One region of the Gulosibacter sp. genome, then DNA from elsewhere that is predicted to be linked to it. Evidence: predicted binding sites of a transcription regulator. Region 1 holds the regulator's gene; each other region holds the start of a gene.
The links. The regulator LexA, encoded in region 1, represses DNA repair genes until DNA is damaged. The targets are predictions, from matches to a motif close to TCGAACANNTGTTCGA.
Positions count from the first base shown of each region.

Region 2: the regulator LexA is predicted to act here: its motif matches at 3,196-3,211, upstream of ACTHXA_RS03130 (4-hydroxyphenylacetate 3-hydroxylase N-terminal domain-containing protein).
Region 3: the regulator LexA is predicted to act here: its motif matches at 1,678-1,693, upstream of ACTHXA_RS10080 (DUF222 domain-containing protein).

Region 1 covers NZ_JBQDBE010000014.1:68,202-72,220, reverse strand. Annotated here, with positions in the region: gene hisB (imidazoleglycerol-phosphate dehydratase HisB) at 1-529, opposite strand, end outside; gene ACTHXA_RS10510 (histidinol-phosphate transaminase) at 526-1,638, opposite strand; gene ACTHXA_RS10505 (LysM peptidoglycan-binding domain-containing protein) at 1,738-2,088, opposite strand; gene lexA (transcriptional repressor LexA) at 2,348-2,986, shown strand; gene hflX (GTPase HflX) at 3,088-4,019, opposite strand, start outside.
Region 2 covers NZ_JBQDBE010000003.1:139,422-143,440, forward strand. Annotated here, with positions in the region: gene ACTHXA_RS03125 (flavin reductase) at 79-1,323, opposite strand; gene ACTHXA_RS03130 (4-hydroxyphenylacetate 3-hydroxylase N-terminal domain-containing protein) at 1,430-3,013, opposite strand; gene ACTHXA_RS03135 (TetR/AcrR family transcriptional regulator) at 3,268-3,852, opposite strand; gene ACTHXA_RS03140 (glycerate kinase) at 3,918-4,019, opposite strand, start outside.
Region 3 covers NZ_JBQDBE010000013.1:84,217-88,235, forward strand. Annotated here, with positions in the region: gene ACTHXA_RS10080 (DUF222 domain-containing protein) at 1-1,630, opposite strand, end outside; gene ACTHXA_RS10085 (M23 family metallopeptidase) at 2,133-3,299, opposite strand; gene ACTHXA_RS10090 (O-antigen ligase family protein) at 3,582-4,019, opposite strand, start outside.

The DNA.
Region 1 (4,019 bases):
ACGCCTTGAACTCTGCCTCAGCAATGTGGTGTGGGTCACGGCCCTCAAGCACACGCATGTGCACGGTGAGTCCTGCGTGGAATGTAATCGCTTCAAATACGTGGCGGACCATTGACCCAGTGAAGTGACCGCCGATGCGGTGCAGTTCAAAACCTGCCGGTTCGCCCGAGTGCACGAGGAAGGGCCGTCCGGATACATCCACCACGCACTGTGCGAGAGCTTCGTCAAGTGGGACGAGCGCGTCACCGTAGCGGCCGATTCCGCGCTTGTCACCAAGCGCCTTTCGGATCGCTTCGCCGAGCACGATCGAGGTGTCTTCGATCGTGTGGTGCTCGTCGATGTGGATGTCACCGGTCGATCGCACGGTGAGATCGCTCAGTGAGTGCTTCGCGAACGCAGTGAGCATGTGATCGAAAAATGGTACTGATGTGTCGATATCGGCCTTGCCGGTACCGTCTAGATTGATCGTCACTTCCACGGTGGACTCGCTTGTCTTCCGTGTCTCCGTGGCAATGCGTGCCTCGGTCATCGGGTTGCCTCCTTGCTTTGAAGTTCTGGACGCTCGCGGGTGATTTCTGCGAGGGCGTCGAGAAACGCTGTAGTTTCAGCTTCCGTACCCGCCGTGACCCGAAGGCAGCCTGGAATGCCGTTATCGCGGATGAGAATGCTGCGTCGATAGAACTCTTCGAACATCTCGTTCGGGTTTTCGACTCCGGTAAACATCACGAAGTTCGAAGCGGATGGGTATACTCGGTAGCCAAGCTTCGCAATCTCTTCGACGAGTCGATCGCGCTGCTCGCGGATCAGGTCAACTTGGGCGAGCATGAGATCGCTATAGTCGAGCGCCCCGCTTGCCGCGGCCTGGGTGATTGCCGACAGGTGGTACGGCAGCCGGACGAGTCGAACCGCATCCGCCACAGCCGCATCCGCGGCGAAGTAGCCGAGACGTGCGCCTGCGTATGCGAACGCCTTTGACATCGTGCGTGAGATCACGAGCCGGGGACGACCTGGAAGCAACTCGAGCGCCGAGGGCATGCCGTCGGGTCGAAATTCGGCATAGGCCTCGTCCACAATCACGATTCCCGGAGCGGCGTCATAGGCTGCCGCAATAGTCTCGAGAGAGAGTGCGGTACCGGTGGGATTATTGGGGCTGCAGAGGATCAGCACATCAGGCTGGTGGAGCGCTACCGCTTTCCGCGCGGTTTCAGGACTGATTTCAAAGTCACTGTCACGCTCCGCGCCGATCCATTCGCTCCCGACGCCTCGAGCAATCAGTGGATACATCGAGTAGGTCGGATTGAACCCCATGACTGTGCGGCCTGGGCCCGCGAAGACCTGCATCAGTTGCTGCAGGACCTCATTCGAACCATTCGCCGCCCAGACCTGCTCGCGTGAGATGCCGTGACCGAGATATTGTGCGAGCTTCTCGCGGAGTTCGACAAATTCTCGGTCAGGGTAGCGATTGAGGCCCGGAAGAGAACGGGCGATGTGCTGGATCACATGAGTCGCTACTTCCTCGGGCACCGAGTACGGATTCTCATTCACATTGATCGAAATCCGCACCGGTTCTTGCGGTGCACCGTAGGGTGCGATGCCGCGGAGGTCATCACGAAGTGGTAGCTCATCTAGGGAAGTCACCGCTCTATCTTAGACGGGCGGCAGAAATACCTGGGCAGGTGCGGAGTTGTCTGCGCACGCAGGCGACGTTCACGGCACAAACTTCACCCGCGGAGAGCACTACAGGTTCGGCAGCGCGAGTTGCTGACCAGCCTGTAGTGAAGCGTCGGACAGCCCGTTGAGGCGCATGATCTCCGCGACTACATCGCGAACATCACTGGACCCCGCGATCCCCCCGGCGATATCCCACAGCGATTCACCCGCGAGCACCGTGTGCATTTCGAACTGTTCGTGCGCGCCCTGGGCCACGGCATCATCACCAGCGAAGGCAGCTGGCATTTGGGCGACACCAATACCTATACCGAGGCCGACCGGCGCCAACAGCAACGCTGCGAGCACACGGCGCCCGCGCACAGTCAGCTTCAGACCGGCACGCTTACGAGAAGTGTCGTGGAGCGACATTGCAGTCATGGTCTTTCTCCCTTCGGTAAACACTTGAGCAGGTTGTTCGATTGTTGTGATCGAAACCCTGTTCCGAATGTCTGTTCTAAACTTATCTTCGAACGATGGTTTTCGCAAGGATTTTCTTCGAATTTTTTTCTCGACACGCTCGAATATCTGTTTGATTTTCGAGGTATCCCCACTAGAGTCAAAAGCGACACAAGAGGACAAGACCACGAGCCACCGACATTCGATGGTTCTTCCCCACCAGGAAGCCGAGGAGCGCACCATGAAACCCACAATCAAGCCCCTCTCCGCCAAGCAGGAGCAGGTCATCGGCTTCATTGCCGAGCACCTGAACCGCCACGGCTATGCCCCCACGATTCGTGAAATTGGTGACGCAGTTGGCCTCGCCAGCTCATCCTCGGTTTCACACCAACTCGCCCAGTTGGAGAAGCACGGGTATCTTCGCCGCAACTCGAATCAGGCACGCACTATCGAACTGCTCTACATGCCGCAGGTCGCAGAAGAGACCGAAGAAACGGCCCCGGCAGAGACGGCGCTCGTGCCGCTTGTTGGGCGAATTGCTGCTGGCGTACCGATTACCGCGCAGCAGCAGGTAGAAGACGTAATGCCATTACCTCGCCAGCTCGTTGGCCTCGGGGACCTCTTCATGCTCGAGGTGTCCGGAGATTCGATGGTGGACGCCGCGATTTGCGATGGCGATTGGGTTGTCGTCCGAGAGCAGAACACTGCCCAGAACGGCGAGATCGTCGCCGCAATGCTCGACGGTGAGGCCACTGTGAAGGTGTTCCGTCAGCGCGATGGTCACGCCTGGCTTCTCCCCCGAAACTCCGCGTATGAGCCCATCCTCGGTGACGAATCACAGATCCTTGGCCGCGTCGTAGCGGTAATGCGTTCGGTGTAGTCCAGATCCTTTCGCGTAAGGAATCTGCGCGCGATGAGTGAGGCCGCTCGGGAAGATTCCCGGGCGGCCTCACTCATCTGACTCAAGATCGCGTCAAGTCGTTAGCTTGCTTGATCGTGACGCGGCAACTCGAGTTTTCGGGTACTGGGTCGTTCATCATTGACGCGTGGCTTCGAACGGACTGTCGGTCGAGTGCGTTCCGGCGCACCTTCCCCACCCACGCGGAACGGTTCAATCGCACCGAGCTGGTCTGCGTGCACTCGAGCACGCAAGTGGGTGCCGTCAGCTTCATGCGACTCTTCGAGCACGCCACCGGAATTGTGCAGCAGGGACACCAGATCACCACGGTCGTACGGCACGATGAGTTCCACCTCAATTTCCGCGACCGGAAGCATCTCGGCAATCGTTTCGAGGAGCTCGTCCACGCCCTGACCGGTACGGGCGGAGACAAATACTGATTCGTGTTCCAGACCACGAAGGGCTATCTCGGTGTCTCGATCGATCAGATCGGCCTTATTGAACACAATCAGTTCAGGGATGTGCCGGGAATCGATTTCCCCAATGACCTCGCGAACCGTCTGGATCTGCCCCGCGGGGTCGGGGTGCGAGGCATCCACAACGTGAACAAGCACATCTGCCTCGGCGACCTCTTCAAGCGTGGAACGAAACGCCTCCACGAGTTGGTGGGGCAAGTTCCGGACGAATCCCACAGTGTCCGCGATTGTGTATGGGCGACCGTCTGCGGTCTCGGTTCGTCGCACCGTCGCGTCCAGCGTCGCAAACAACTGGTTCTCAACGAGGACTCCCGCGCGAGTAATCCTATTGAGCAGTGAGGACTTGCCGGCGTTGGTGTAACCCGCAATCGCAACGGCTGGCACCTGATTCCGCTCCCGCTGGGCACGTTTCGTATCACGAGCTGTCTTCATCCCGGCGATTTCGCGCCGAAGCTTTGCCATACGCGTGTGGATGCGTCGCCGGTCCAGTTCGATCTTCGTCTCACCGGGACCGCGGGATCCCATACCTGCACCGGCAG
Region 2 (4,019 bases), on a different contig from region 1:
AAAGGAGAGTGCGTGATGTCCTGAATCTCTCAGGGCATCACGCACTCTCTGCTTCAATGGTGCTGATATGTGGTGGAGCTAGTAATGCAGCTCCTTCGGATAGTCGTCGGGCACCACACCGCCGATGATCTTGGAGAGATCGGATGCTGCGCACACAGCTCCGCGAGTTATCTCAGCAAACCGCTCTTGGGAGAGATCTGATCCCAAACCCGAAACGAACAGTTCCAGCATCGCATTACCGTCAGGCCCGAATACCGGGACCTGAATCGCATGGACATGCTTGTGAATTACGTCTGCCGCTGTCAGCGTGCGATAGTCATCGTTGATTGATGACCACAGGCGCGAGTAGTCCTCTAGCTTTGATTCGGGATTGCTGACGATGGCATCAAACGGCACCTCGATAGCCTCCCCGATAGACACCGCATAGCCACGAAGCCGGACCCGTTCCAGCAATTCGGCTAAGAACGGTCGATCGATGACTCCTAATAAGTGTCGTGCTGACTCTTCCCATACTTTGAGTCGTTCCGGAGTCGACCAGGCGGCCAGTACCGAGGCCATAGGAGCAGCAAATGGGAACGCTTGCCCTACGAGCTCATGCTCGGGATCTTCGTTCGAGGAAGCGAGCACCATAACGGAATCTTTGGCGACGGTCGCGACATAGCAGGTGACGTCCAAAGTTTCCGCCAGAGCTTCGACTGACGCTCGGATCTGATTGACCGTACGAACATTGGCACCGAGCCCCTGCGGGTTGAACTCAAGAGTCGGCACTGAGAACGACCCATAGCCGCCCTTTAGGAATAGCAGCGGCAGGCCCGCATTGCCATTTCCGACACCGAAATCTCGCACATCACCGAGCACCAAAGTGTGATCACCAAGTGGAACCACATTGCTAATGTCCGCTTCAAACCACGAGACAGCGTCTTCCAGCCTCAGGATGCCACCGTCCGTCGCCGTCCATTCCCCCTCGGTGAAACGAGTCTCATGGTTCTTGGCAAATGACCGCGATAGCGCCTCGTGCCCGGCAGCAAGGACCGACACACAGAAACGGCCACTCTCGATGATTCGCTTGGCGGTGTAGGAGCCTGTTGCGGGCATGAACCCCACAACAGGTGGATCCTCGGACACAGCACTGAACGTGCCGACTATCATGCCAATAGGCTGCTTGGTCTCGGGGTCAACGCTGGAAATGATGCACACACCTGTCGGATACTCACCGAGTACGGCACGCCACCAAGACGACTTATTCGTTTTGGCATCGAGTGCGTTCACCGGGTCCTTCCCTGTTGAGCCAGTCACGGTCCCTAAATTGGGATTCGATGACATAGAAAACCTCCTTTGGTTCGGTTTCGACGCTATGTGAACCGCCACGGAAAGCGGACGGTTCGAAGCACTGAACTTCGTGGCGCTACCGTGCGTGGCGCACAATGCACTAGTGGCTGAGCGACTCGCTCGGAACGGTGGACCGAACCGGAGGGAGGGCGGACACTGACCCGGGATTGTGTAGCTTCGGGTCTTTGAAACCGTTGAGGTCGTAGCTGTCGAGGAACGACTGCGTGTAGTCACGGATGTCATTAAGTGATCCGGTTGTCTGGTGGTGCGTGAGGATATCGAGGTAGGTCTTCTCCGGCTGCCCCCAGTAATTGAGCTCATACAGCTCGTGCCGCGCTCCGAATTCACTGCCGATTGAATCCCACAGCGCCTTCATCACCTTTGATCGGTCGAGTGCGGTCAGGCCGTTCGAGCCGCGAAGGTATCGGTCAAGATCGCGTTTGATTTCCGGGTTTTGGAAGTCTCGAACGTTTGAGTTCAGGTAGATCAAACCGGAGGCAATAATGGTCTCGATGATCTGTCGCATACGGCTGTAATAGCCCGGTGCCATTGCCGCGTAGCTGAATGCAGTGTGCGAATTCGGAAGCAAGCTGTCTCCGAATCCTGTGGTAGCGCCTTCAATCATTCCGTCGCGCAGTCCCGTGACGAGCCCCTTGAACGCGAGCAGTTCGCCCAGTTGTGCTTGGACTCCACGGAACTGGCCAGCACCGGTGACATCGAGGGCATGGGATACGAGGCCGATGATGAACTCGAGTTTCGCTTCCATGCGAGTGGACGCCTGGAACGCGGCGCGAGGTCCCCAACTAAAGTCGCCATTCGTGAACTCAAAGACGGTTTCTGGGTCGTAAGCGATGACGTTTTCCCAGGGGATAAGCGCGTTGTCGAAAACGAGGATTGAATCGTTCTCGTCGAAACGGCTCGAGAGCGGATAATCGAAGGGGCTTGCGGCTGCCGCCGCAGCAAATTCGTAGGATTGGCGTGAATAGAGCTTCACACCCGGAGCGTTAACCGGTGCCATGAAGATGAGCGCGAACTCTTTCGATGCTCGCGGGCCAATGTGCGATACGTAGACATACTGCGTGAGTGGGGACCCGGTCGCGACTACCTTTGCACCGCTAATGATCAGGCCATTGTCTGTCTCTTTCTCGACGTGAACGAAGACGTCCCGAGCATCCTCCATACCTTTGGCGCGGTCTACCGGTGGGTGAACGATCGCGTGCCCGACATGGAGCACTTCTTCTTGAATACGGCGGTACCAATAGGATGCGTTTGAAGCGTACTCCCCGAAAAATGACGGATCGGCGCCAAACATCGCGGTGAGCGAAGCCTTGTAATCGGGTGTCCGTCCCATCCAGCCATAAACCTGCCGCTGCCAATCCTTGATCGCCAACTTTGACGCGACTAGGTCTTCACGGGTACGTGGTGCTTTGAAAAACGCGTGCGTGTGACCACCGTTACCGGTGTCAGTGGGAGACGCCGCCGGTGAATTTGGATCTTGGATTGAGTCAAAAAGCGCCGCGACTGATTGTGCGGAGTTTCGGTAAGCGGGATGTTCGGTGACATCTGCAATGCGCTCACCGTAGATGTACACTTCTCGATCGTCTTTGAGGCTCTCAAGATATTCCGCTCCGGTCTGGGGTCGGTTGGAAGCGCCGGAAACTAGTGGTTGGCTCTGGTCCGCCATGGCCTGTCCTTTCGTCGTTGAACGCAGGTGAGATGAGCGCTCGGCACTGAGCTGCTGAATTGCTGAGCTGCTGAGCTCTGCGAACGATATGTACGGTAGTACATATCCGTTTGCGGCGAAATGGATCGGTTCATGCCCTTGAAAAGACTGTCCTAAGGGACGAAAGCGAGCGAGAAATGCGCTCGAACACGTGTACGTATGGTGCAGCATGCACAGTCGCGTGCTCGTGACCGTGGGCTATCCGGTCCGAATGATTACTTGGGCTCCGTTGCGGGTGAACCGCGCAATATGAGCGCAATCTGCGGCTCGATGTCGTCTGCGAAGAACAGTAAGTCAAGCAGCGCGGACTGCATACCGACTCCGTCGAATAGGTAGCCGAGGGCTGAAGCTGTGGTTGCGTCGGTGTAATTCGAGATGAGATCGACGAAGTCTTGCGACCATGTGAGACTTTCCTCACGGAGGTCAGGCTTGTGCAAAGAGAAGAAATATAGTTCATGCTCAAGCACGAGGAGACGGTGTCTGCGGACCGTAAGGTTTTCGATTAATTGGGCAAGTCCGCGACTGAGTCCAACTTCCGACACTGCTTTTTCGAGAGCTTCCCTCGCGTAATTGCGACTCCGGATCCGGGTTGTGCGCAGCATTTCTTGGACAAGTTCGATCTTATCGGTGAAGTGATACGTGGTTGAGCCGAGGGGGACATTCGCCTTTTCGGCGACGGCGCGGAATGTCAGTCCATCCATGCCTCGATCTTCAACCACGAGTAGCGCGGCTTCGATGAGTCGCTCTCGACGTCCCGGGTCAAACCGCCGTGTCGACTTACCCTTTCCTGTATCCGCCATGCGAATACTGTACGTCGGTACGCATTGAAACGAGCGAGTGGGTTGAGCTGTGCCGGGGCTCTGTCTCAGAGTTCGCGGGAATCATAACGCCGCGCCGCCTCCGCACCCGCCTCTTCAAGCCACCGCCCTGTGCCCTTCATCGCTTCCTTGGCGCCTCCCGCAAGATC
Region 3 (4,019 bases), on a different contig from region 1:
CCAGGCTGGGTGTCGAGCCCGGCTCGGACGCGGACTCCAGCTTCGGCTCGGGATCGGGATCGGTCACGGACTTCAGCTCGGGCCCGGGCTTGGACTTCGGCTCGGGCTCAGTCTTCGGCTTGGGCTCAGTCCTCGACTCGGACTCAGTCCTCAGCTTGGGCTCCGCTGCCGGCCCGGCGTCGTTCGAGGGTGCGGGATCTGTCGTGCCACGAGCGTCGGTATCGGACTCGGTGTCGTGTGCACTCGAGGCCGGTGGCAGAAGGTCGTGTTGGTCGATGCGCACGACCAGGGTGGTGGACGGGCCGGGGAGTTTCTCGTGGTCGCAGCCGATGACGTGCTTGGCGAAGTCAACGAGTGCGTCGGCGTGGATCTGGCTGATGGTGCGGCGTTCCGCATCGACCGCATCACGCGGTGCGGGATCCACCGGCCGGAACGAGACACTCGACACCCGACCAGCCCCGGAAACAACGCCGGGCGAGGCCACGGTGGCCAGTGCAACCGTGGTCGCAGCAGCACCGACAACTACGCCCGCGCCGGCGCCTGTGTCGGGACTGGTGCCTGCGGTGGCGGTTTCCGATCCTGCTTCTGCCGTTGCGGTGTCTGCGCTTGTGCTTTCGCCGGCTTCCGTCGCGGCTGCCCCTGGTCGATGCACTGACTGATGCGCCGAGCGACCCTGATGGTCCGGCCTGCCCGAGGTATCCGGGGTATTCGCGGTGTCCGGGGCGTTCGGGTCCTCGGGATGGTTCAGCCCGCGGGAGCTGCGCAGCACGCCGGTGGCGTAGGACTGCAGCGCGTGGGTGATGTACGCCCCGGACTCGCCATCGAACTGGCCACGCACGTACACCATGCCACTGCTCGTATCGGTGCGGAACGACAGCCCGCGTTTGCGGCGTTGAGCCTCGATCGACGGCGCAACTCCGTCCGGATCGAGATGTGCTTCCAACCGCGCGACGACTTGTTCGAAATCACGCAGCGGCATGCCCATCACGGCCGTGTTGACCAGTTCCCGCTCCCCGTGCCGGAGCTCGACCGGATCAAGATGCGGCCTGGTTGCCAGACGGTTCGTGGACGTGACGATCTCGTTCGCGTACGCGAGCCCGAGTTCCCCGGAGCGCAACGCACTGGCCACGTGCTCGGTACGGGCGGGGACGCGGTCCCCGGTGAGGCCGCGCTCGCCAACGATCGCGGTACCCACACGGGCGAGGGTATTACTCACACGGGTATCGGTGCCGAGGCGTTCCGCCACAAACTGCTCCGCAGACCGGTAACCGTGCCGGAACGCGAGCCGTTCCTCACCCAACGAAGCGCGCGACCGGTCGCGCAGCTCACGGGTCGTGATCGCGAGCACCGCACCCAACTGGCGGTAGTGGCGCGCGAGCGAGTCAACAAACTCAAGCAACGAAGATTCAGATAGAGCCTCAAGCTCGTCTTCAAGCCTCGGACTCGAGGCCACCGATTCGGCCCAGTTGGAATCCGCACCGCCACTGTCTTCGCTCGCAGCTTCGGGAAATATCCCGAGGCTGGACCAGACCTCATTCAACTCGCGAAACGACTCGGCGAGTCGAACACGATCACCCTTGAACGCATCGTTGTCGGTGGCTGGGAGCATATTGGGGTCAGACAAGGCCATGGTGGTTCACCTCCTGGAGCGGCTTTCCCGAAGAGGTTACTCAGGCATCAAACATAATTTCTAGACCTGTGGATAACTCAAGGAAATATCATAGTGAAAAGGTTCGATGTGGATAAACACAGAAAAGATTCGACTGTGCCTGTCTACCCGCCCAGTGCCCGGTGCGGGCCACGAGAGATTCACGTCGCGGGCACCAGCTACCCGAGCATTGACTGTGTCGACTCCCCATGTGAGGACCGGTAGCGAGAAAACAGCATTGCGAATGGGGAGCGCGGGTGGGCGATAGCGAACCCGTTGACGATTCGGATGTCCTCACAGGCGAAAGCGCAACCACGCCTTACACCACAACAGGCTCGATCGTGTGTTGGTGCGAGGCTCAATCAGCCCCGCCACGAAGTCAAATGCAATGTGTGAACGTGCAAGGAAGCGCCCACCGCCAAGCCTCGAGCAGCATAACTTCGGGCGCAACAAAGAACCCACAACCGAGTCCCGACATCAAAAACTAAGGCGTCGCCTTAGGCGTCTCTGTCCCAGTCGGTGTCGGGGTAGGTGTCGGCGTTGTGGCCGGGTCTTCATCCGTCCCTGAATCTGGGTCGGTAGGTTTCGGATCCGTGCCGGGATTATCGCCGCCAGGCTTGGTTGGTGTCGGCGTGACGGGCTCCGTGGGCGTCGGTTTCGTGGTGGGCCCGGGCGTTGGGGTGGGTGCAGTCGTCTGTGTTGGCTTCGGCGCCTCCGCGTCGGGCTGCACGTCGGGAAGGGATTCCGGATCGATTTCGAGCGTGTCCTCGTCTGGGTTCCAGCCTTCACCCTCGGAGTCTGGGTCTTGGTCTGGTTCCCATTCGATCGAAGGTCGGTCGATGATCTCGACGTCTTCGCCATCTGCATGGCGCTTCAGGAATGTGTACGGGTCAACGTGCGTGCCCTGCACAATGATCTCCAAATGCAGGTGCGGACCGGTGGACGAGCCCGTGTTTCCAAGCGAGCCAATGCGCTCGCCAGCGAGCACCATGTCGCCAACTTGGACGGTCGGCGAGCCAGTCTGCAGGTGGGCATAGACCGAACGAGTGGACTTGCCATCGATCCGGTGCTCCACGACGACGTAGACCCCGAGGCCGCCGTTGTCGACAAAGGACACATCAATCACGATGCCGGCAGAAATCGAGCCGACGGGCATCCCGACCGGTCCTGCAAAGTCAAGTCCGCGGTGGTTCGACGAGCAGCCCGCACACGGCGACTTGCGGGGGCCGAAACCTGAGGTGATGTTCTTGTCACCAGTCGGCAGTGGCCACTGGACCGCCTGTTGCGCAACCGGGCTCTGTCCCTGCCCTGAGGTTGCGGAGTTATTGGCGCTCCCGCCCTGCCCCGGAGTTCCCGGGCTGAACGCGCCGTCACCGATCGCGCCGTCACCGAGCGCCGAGTCAGGTGTGTTTCCGCCACCTTGACCACCTTCAACGGTCTCCGGTGCGGCGGATGAATACGAGGGCTGGTTTGGAGCGGGTGCAGCGGTTGGGATGGTTTCGATCGCGAGTGGGTCCGTTGACGGATTGGCAAGATACGCGCCCGCCGTCGTGGTCAGGGCTGCGACCAACACCGTTGCGCCGGTGAGGCGTGCAATTTTGCGCCGTTTAAGCGCCCCTAGGGAAGGTGAAGCGACATGCTTGGGCGACAACGGAGTGACTCCAGGAAAACGTAGTTGATCGTGGAGCCGTAAAACACGGCTAGACGATTCTACGCACAACTATCTGGTGAATATCCTGCACAAATCAGTAGAGTTTGGTGACGCGCGAGTGAACTAGTGGCAAAGTTGTCCGGGCGGCGCTACTTCCTGGTGGTTTCGCGTCGGTCTCGTTGGATGCGCTGGCTGCGTCGGCTGAGAGGGATTCGCTGGCTGCGTCGGTCGCGCTGGCTGCGCTGGATGCGACGGCGGGTCGGCGAAGTAGCCCCAGCAATCCTATGGGTCGCGTCTCGGGTCGACAATGACCGAGATTGGCCCGGTACGAGCCGGAACCGTCTGACGCGGCAGTACGGAAACATCCTGCACGCGCAGTTTCGAGTAGATCGCGAAATAGGACAACAAGAGCCATCCACCCTCGATGAGTAGGCGAGACTCGGTCATCCCTTGCACCACAAGCGCCACCATGAGGAAGAAAGGAACGGCCGTCACGCCAGCCAAATGGCTGTGGCTCGGGTTCCGCGGTGAGGTAACCATGGGGGTGTCCGGCCGGTTGATTGCGATCCACCAGGTGCGAATAAACGTCGTAAATACCAGTCCGATAAATAACGCTAGTCCGATGAATCCCACCTGCATCCAGACATCGAAAAACGCGTTGTGCGCCTGGTGATAGGGGAGTCCGTCGATGACCGCGAGATCGTCAAACTGCGGGAGCCA